2 regions of the Paenibacillus sp. FW101-FHT12H11 genome follow, and region 1 is predicted to be linked to the other one. Evidence: a T-box and tRNA genes for the amino acid it is inferred to sense, from the RefSeq annotation. Region 1 holds a T-box; the other holds one or more tRNA genes.
What was found. A T-box is a leader RNA that pairs with one kind of tRNA and senses whether it is charged. The one in region 1 lies ahead of ileS (isoleucine--tRNA ligase), so its partner is inferred to be a tRNA-Ile.
Positions count from the first base shown of each region.

Region 2: it has a tRNA-Ile gene. The T-box ahead of ileS (isoleucine--tRNA ligase) is inferred to sense a tRNA for this amino acid. The anticodon was not compared.

Region 1 covers NZ_JBYTCO010000015.1:69,451-72,864, reverse strand. Annotated here, with positions in the region: gene AC3WTJ_RS35000 (GNAT family N-acetyltransferase) at 53-1,039, opposite strand; T-box leader at 1,216-1,469, shown strand; gene ileS (isoleucine--tRNA ligase) at 1,519-3,414, shown strand, end outside.
Region 2 covers NZ_JBYTCO010000010.1:140,580-143,993, reverse strand. Annotated here, with positions in the region: gene AC3WTJ_RS28835 (hypothetical protein) at 1-1,742, shown strand, start outside; gene AC3WTJ_RS28830 (hypothetical protein) at 1,900-2,064, shown strand; tRNA gene AC3WTJ_RS28825 (tRNA-Met) at 2,154-2,230, shown strand; tRNA gene AC3WTJ_RS28820 (tRNA-Ile) at 2,241-2,314, shown strand; gene AC3WTJ_RS28815 (DUF2277 domain-containing protein) at 2,390-2,677, shown strand; gene AC3WTJ_RS28810 (DUF1906 domain-containing protein) at 2,811-3,414, shown strand, end outside.

The DNA of each region.
Region 1 (3,414 bases):
ATGGGATGAATGCGCTTTTTGTTTGAGTGGCAGCATGAAGTAGCGTGGTCTCTCACTTGAGCTCGCACACCATCTTATAACTCCCGGCTTCCGCACGGAAACCAAGCAGATCACGGTTGATTCGCAGCATGGGGGCGTTCATGGAATCGTTGTGTGTTCTTAAATAAGGAACACCGCATGCCGTCGCCGTTTGTATGCCGAGCAACTTCAAAGCAAGTGCGATGCGGCGGCCCCGGTATTCCGACAGCACGCCTGTAAACTCGTGATACATCGCCCGTGTTTGTTCGTTCTGCTGGAGGGTGACAACGCCAACGTAACGATCGCCGTCCTTGGCGATATGTATCCACTCCGGGCGTACACCGGATTGCGTGATGGTCCACTTTTTCCATTCTTCGAACCATGGAAAGCTGCCGGAGTAGCCGGGTATATCCGGATGGGTGGTTTTGTACAACTCATAAAGCTTGTTCTCGCTAACATCCCCTGGCTCATCCGCTAACGTAACGAAGCGAATCCCCGTCTGCTGCGCTTGGTATATCGCATCATGCAGTGAGCCGCCATCAAACGATGCCAAGTTCAGCACGGACTCAAACGTGTGGCGCTCCTTGACGTAGCCTCGGCGTTCCGCAAAAGCAAGCGATCTCTCGTCCGTTTCTCTCATGTAGTCAATTAATCGTGATGCCCTGACCTCGGCAGCCCATTGATGGAGCGTATTGAATAAGGCTGCTCCGATCCCAACCCCGCGATGTTTCGGGTGAACGACAAGCGTATGACTTAAGGCTCCGGGCTCCGTCCAAGGCGCTCGCCAGGCCATCGCGTAACCGACCACTTGCCCGTGTTCGTCTTCCGCAACCCATTTGGGACGGTCCCATCCCATCAGTTCGCCGTCCTCATTGTAGTGCAGCTTGCCTGGGGGAATGCTTTCCTCATCTCGCTGCAGCCGTTCAGCTGTTGTCGGCTCTGACCAAATCAAATTCAGCAAGGGTGCTACAGCCGCATAATCGTCCGGTTGACGCATCGGGTAAATCGTATACTTTGACACGTTGGATGACCTCCATCTCATTTAAGTTAACTGATATAGCCATTATCCCATCCGGGAAGAGGAAATTCTTGGTAAAGTCTGGATATAAATAAAGATTCGGATGCATGCCCTTTTTTCCTGATTCATTTGACAATTTACCGAAAAAGGTGTAGAAATGAATTAATTGAAAGTTCTGAGTAAATTCATTGACGAGATCGAGTAAGCTAATCCCTTGTTCCCCAGAGAGTTGGCCCTGTGCTGAAAGCCAACGTTCAAGACTTAGCCCAAAATCCTCTCCGAGAAGGAAAGCTGAAGCTACTTAAGTAAGCTGACCCGGGGTCCTGCCGTTATATGGGGCGCGTATGATGGTACGTTGGCGGAGGTGCCGAGGATCGAGTTAGGGATCAATCGGAACAAGGGTGGTATAGCGAGATACAATCTCGTCCCTTATGGGACGGGATTTTTTTGTTTTTATTTTAAAATTGGAGAGGATGATCTGTATGAGAAAAGTAGATGTAAAAGAAAAAGCAAGGGCCCGCGAGCTGCGCATCCTGAATCAATGGCAACAAAACGAAACATTCCGCGCATCGATCGATCATCGGAGTGATAAACCGAACTTCGTCTTCTATGAAGGTCCGCCTACAGCCAACGGAAAGCCGCATATCGGCCACGTGCTCGGACGTGTCATTAAGGATTTTATCGGCCGGTACAAAACCATGTCAGGTTACCGTGTCGTGCGAAAAGCCGGCTGGGATACACATGGCCTTCCCGTTGAGCTTGGCGTGGAGAAGCAGTTGGGCATCTCGGGAAAACAGGAAATCGAGAAGTACGGCATAGCCGAATTTGTTGAGAAGTGCAAAGTCAGCGTCTTCGAATACGAGAAGCAGTGGCGCGAATTGACAGAAGCAATCGCCTACTGGACAGACATGGATCATCCCTATGTGACTTTAACGAATGATTATATCGAGACCGTCTGGCACATTTTATCCGAAATTCATAAAAAAGAACTCCTCTACAAGGGACACCGGGTCAGCCCCTATTGTCCAGACTGCCAGACGACGCTCAGCTCGCACGAGGTGGCTCAAGGTTATGAGGATGTCAAAGATTTGAGCGCGACCGTCGAGTTTCGCAGCACGAAAGGGCCGGAAATATTCCTTGCCTGGACGACGACTCCGTGGACACTTCCAGCGAATGTTGCACTTGCAGTAAACAAGAACATTGATTATGTGAAAGCCAAAAAGAACGGCAAGGTCTACGTCATTGCCAAAAATCTTGCCGAAAAAGTATTGAAAGAGGACTATGAGATCTTATCTACGCACAAAGGGGCGGAATTCGTCGGGACCTCCTATGAGCCGCCTTTTGGCTATATCACGGTGACCCGAGGGCATATCGTTGTCGATGCCGATTACGTCAGTGACTCAAGTGGTACCGGTATCGTTCATATTGCGCCTGCACACGGGGAGGATGACTACCGCACATGCCGCCAGCATAACCTGGATTTCGTAAATGTGGTGAATCTTGCCGGACGGTATACGGATGAGGTCGTCGACTTTGCCGGACGTTTTGTGAAGGATTGCGATGTGGATATTGTCAAAAGCTTGTCGGAACGCGGTCTATTGTTTGCCAAAGAACGTTATGAACATAGCTATCCTTTCTGCTGGCGTTGCAAAACTCCTCTTCTCTACTATGCGATGGAAAGCTGGTTTATCAAAACAACGGCTGTGAAGGACCAACTCCTGGCGAACAACAGCCAAGTCAACTGGTACCCGTCCCATATCCGCGAAGGCCGTTTCGGGAAATTCCTTGAGGAGCTTGTCGATTGGAATATCAGTCGAAACCGGTATTGGGGCACTCCGCTCAACCTCTGGCTTTGTCAGGATTGCGGCGCAGAATATGCGCCAGGCAGCAGAAAAGACCTGTATGAGAAATCCATCACGCCGATCGATGACAGTCTGGAGCTCCATAAGCCCTATGTAGATGCTGTAAAATTGCGCTGCTCCTGCGGCGGAACGATGGAAAGGACGCCGGAAGTGATCGATGTGTGGTTCGACAGCGGCTCGATGCCATTCGCCCAGTATCATCATCCGTTCGGTGACGAGAAACAATTCGCGGATCAGTATCCTGCCGATATGATCTGCGAGGGGATTGACCAAACGCGCGGTTGGTTTTTCAGCTTGATGGCCGTCTCTACCTTGTATAATGGAAAGCTGCCTTACAAAGGGGTAATTTCAACCGGTCATGTATTAGATGAGAATGGTTTGAAAATGTCCAAGAGCAAAGGGAATGTGATTGACCCTTGGGAAATCATTGAAGAATTCGGTGCGGATGCCTTCCGCTGGTCTCTGCTTGCAGACAGTGCACCGTGGAACAGCAAGCGGTTCTCGAAGCAAATTGTA
Region 2 (3,414 bases), on a different contig from region 1:
AAATGAAGAGATCACTGGCCACTATTGTACTATCCGCTGCACTTTTAACTACCGCTTCTTTTCCTGCATGGGCTGCGGAGGGTGTGAGCTCGGCAGTTTTCGCTCAAACAAGTACGAATACCAGCTATGCGTTGACAGATAAAGTTGAAGTGGAGATCAAAAGCATACTCAACGAGCATGAATCGGATACAACGAAGCTGGGAGCCGTCATTCGGATTAAAAATACAACCGATAAAATAACTCGTGTCCCTGATTATGAATTACGTGTTCGTATGGCGGATGGCATCGAATATACGCTGCAACCAAGTGCCAAAAATCCAAAGTCGATACTGCCGAAGACGCAGCAAGAGCTTAGCTATCTAACGAATGCAGAACGCAGCGACGATGCTGAGCTTAGTGAGCTTAGCTTTGTGGATGTGGATATGGAAGTTTATCCGAAAAAAGAAACAACACTGCTGAGCGTACCCGTTGACGCGGCGCTCGTGTGGAAAGGCAGTGACAGCACAATCACCAAAGCTTCTGCGCTTCTGAAGTGGGGCGAGGCTTTCACGCTGCCATCACTGAGGACATCGGTAGGCTTCATTCCTGTGGATATCCACAAAGAAATTACTGCCAAAGGCGTGTCTACTGTTGTGCAAATTCAGGTCGTCAATCCAACGAATGAACGTCAAACCGTGCCGAGTTTCGGAATCGACGGCAAGACGGAGAGCAAGGTTTATTCCGGCGATCGTGCCGAAGCTTCCGTTGTGCTTGATCCGGGTGAGAAAAAGTATATCCATATCGTTATTCCAACCGATTTGGATACCGAATTCACGAGTTTGAATGTCGTGACGCCAGAGAGTTTCTTCGCCTCGCAGGCGGATGGCAAAATGCAAGAAGATACTTACCGTGTAGGGCGTGCGAACATTCTACTGCCTGTTGGAGCGGCGACACAAGGCGTCATTCCGGCTCCAGATTACACATTAGGAACGCCAGTTAAACTGGATTCAACGAATAAATTCGTACCGTCCAATGTCGATGTGTCGCTTGTTGAACTGCATGTTACCAACAATGAAGATGATGGATTCAATACGGCAGTTGCCAAATTTAAACTAACGAATAACAGCGATCGTCCAGTCCCTATTCCAGCGATACAAACGGAGCTTGTAAGCAAAGACGGCTTTGCTTATGGAGGAAGAAGACAGTTGGCAACTGCTCTTAGTGTTGTTCCTAAGGCTTCATATGTTGTCAGCTATTCCTATGCGCTTCCTGCTTCCGAAACGGGGGAGGGTTTGAAGATGAACTTATACAGCCAACAAGTTAGCGGGGATACGGTGTATAAGTCACTGCTAGCAACTGCGAAAGTGCCCGTTCAGGCCAACGAGACAACGAGTAAAGTGCTTAACGTTTACCCTTATGAGATCAATATTAAGGACTGGAGTATTTCAGCGATGTACCAAGCTTCCTTGACCTATGATTACAAGTTGAAGCTGGAGCTCGACATCAAACCGGATAAACAAGTAACAGCGGATAAGTATAACAACATGCTTTCCTTTGAGTTATTTGATAAAGTTGGCAATCCTATTGGAAAAACAACGAGAGATTTGTCAGGCGAAGGAAGATTGTACAATGGTACGAACACAATTGACCTAAGTGCGAGATCCGGTCAACTGGATTTCCCGATCCAAGTCAAAGTTTATGAGACCTTTACGAACGAATACGGAGAAACGGTTAAACGTTTCCTTACAACGTTTAAACAATAGCCTTTCAATGGATAAATCGCCTGGTGGTGCATGAAGCACTGCTAGGCGGTTTTTCGATTTTATCGTGCATGCAGGATGTTCGTGAGGTGAGACTCATAAGTCTGATCTGTTTTGGATAAGATAGGTTTATCGATTTCATTAAAACGGAGTGATTGCGATGAACTGGATATATTGGGCAAAATTATATGATTCCAAGTTTCAAGCGGGCTGTCTGGCGAAAAGAATGGAAGAAGACTGGTGGATTTATGGGTATGAATGCCCACAAGAAGTGGAAGTTTTCAAGTCGAAAAAGGGACGTTTCGGCGTTCGTTACAATACGTAATTTCGTGCATTTTATCTAAAAATTAACGCTTGACTTACCACTCGCGCTTAGTGTATATTTATTTTTGTCGCTGTTGAGTGGCAACATGACGCGGGGTGGAGCAGCTCGGTAGCTCGTCGGGCTCATAACCCGAAGGCCGCAGGTTCAAATCCTGCCCCCGCAACCAAATTTTATTTGGGCCTATAGCTCAGTTGGTTAGAGCGGTCGGCTCATAACCGATTGGTCGGGGGTTCGAGTCCCTCTGGGCCCATAGTACGAAAACCCTTTGAATAAGGGTTTTTTATTATTTATGTAACTTTATAGCCTTGCAAAGGAGCTGCTTGCTATGTGCCGAAATATTAAGCCGCTTTTTAACTTCAATCCAGTTGCTACAGATGCTGAGATTCAGGCGGCCTCTTTACAATTTGTTAGAAAAATTTCGGGTTTTACCGCGCCATCCAAGGCAAATGAGGAAGCTTTCAACCGAGCGGTCACTGAAGTTGCGCTAGCTGCACGTCAATTAATGGATTCACTCGTCACTACTGCGGAGCCGCGCAATCGTGAAATCGAAATCGAGCGTGCACGCGCTAGAAACGCCAAACGATTCGGAACCGTAAAAAAACTGGAGTCCTAACAAAAAGGCTTTTACCTTCTTAGGTAAGAGCCTTTTTTGTTGCTTTCCTTTCAATAGCAACTCATTTGAAGGTAGCAATCTATTGTCTACGAGCATATGATGTAACAAACTAGTAGAAATTAGGTGATAGAAAGTGACCAAAGGTTTTGATTGCTCAACGCCTTTAACGGCGCAAACCGCCGCCGCTTTCGTCAAAGATGGCTACTCGTTTGTGGCCAGATATCTCGTCCCGAGCGGGTATAAGGCTTTAACGAAAAGTGAAGCGGAACGAATCAGCCAAGCAGGTTTGGACATCGTATCTGTTTTCGAAACTACGGCAAACCGGGCTCTTGGCGGTAGAAACGCAGGATTGGCTGACGGCGCTACCGCGGTACAGGTGGCTCATCAGTTGGGACAGCCCGCAGGAAGCTGTATCTATTTTGCTGTCGATTTTGACGCGACTAGCGCTCAAATGGCTACGGTTATCGCGTACATCCAAGCGGCAAGTGAAGCGACTCCGGAGTATACCACCGGGGTATATGGGTCGTATGCGGTTATGGAAGCTGTGAAGCAAGCAGGTGCTTGCTCGAGGTTTTGGCAGACCTACGCATGGAGCGGCGGTAAAAAATCCACATTCATTAACATTTATCAATATTTGAATGATGTTTCCGAGAATGGCATCCAAATAGATCATGACGAATCCTATGGAAGTGAAGGCTGGTGGAACACGCTGACACCAGTGAACTATCCACTTACAA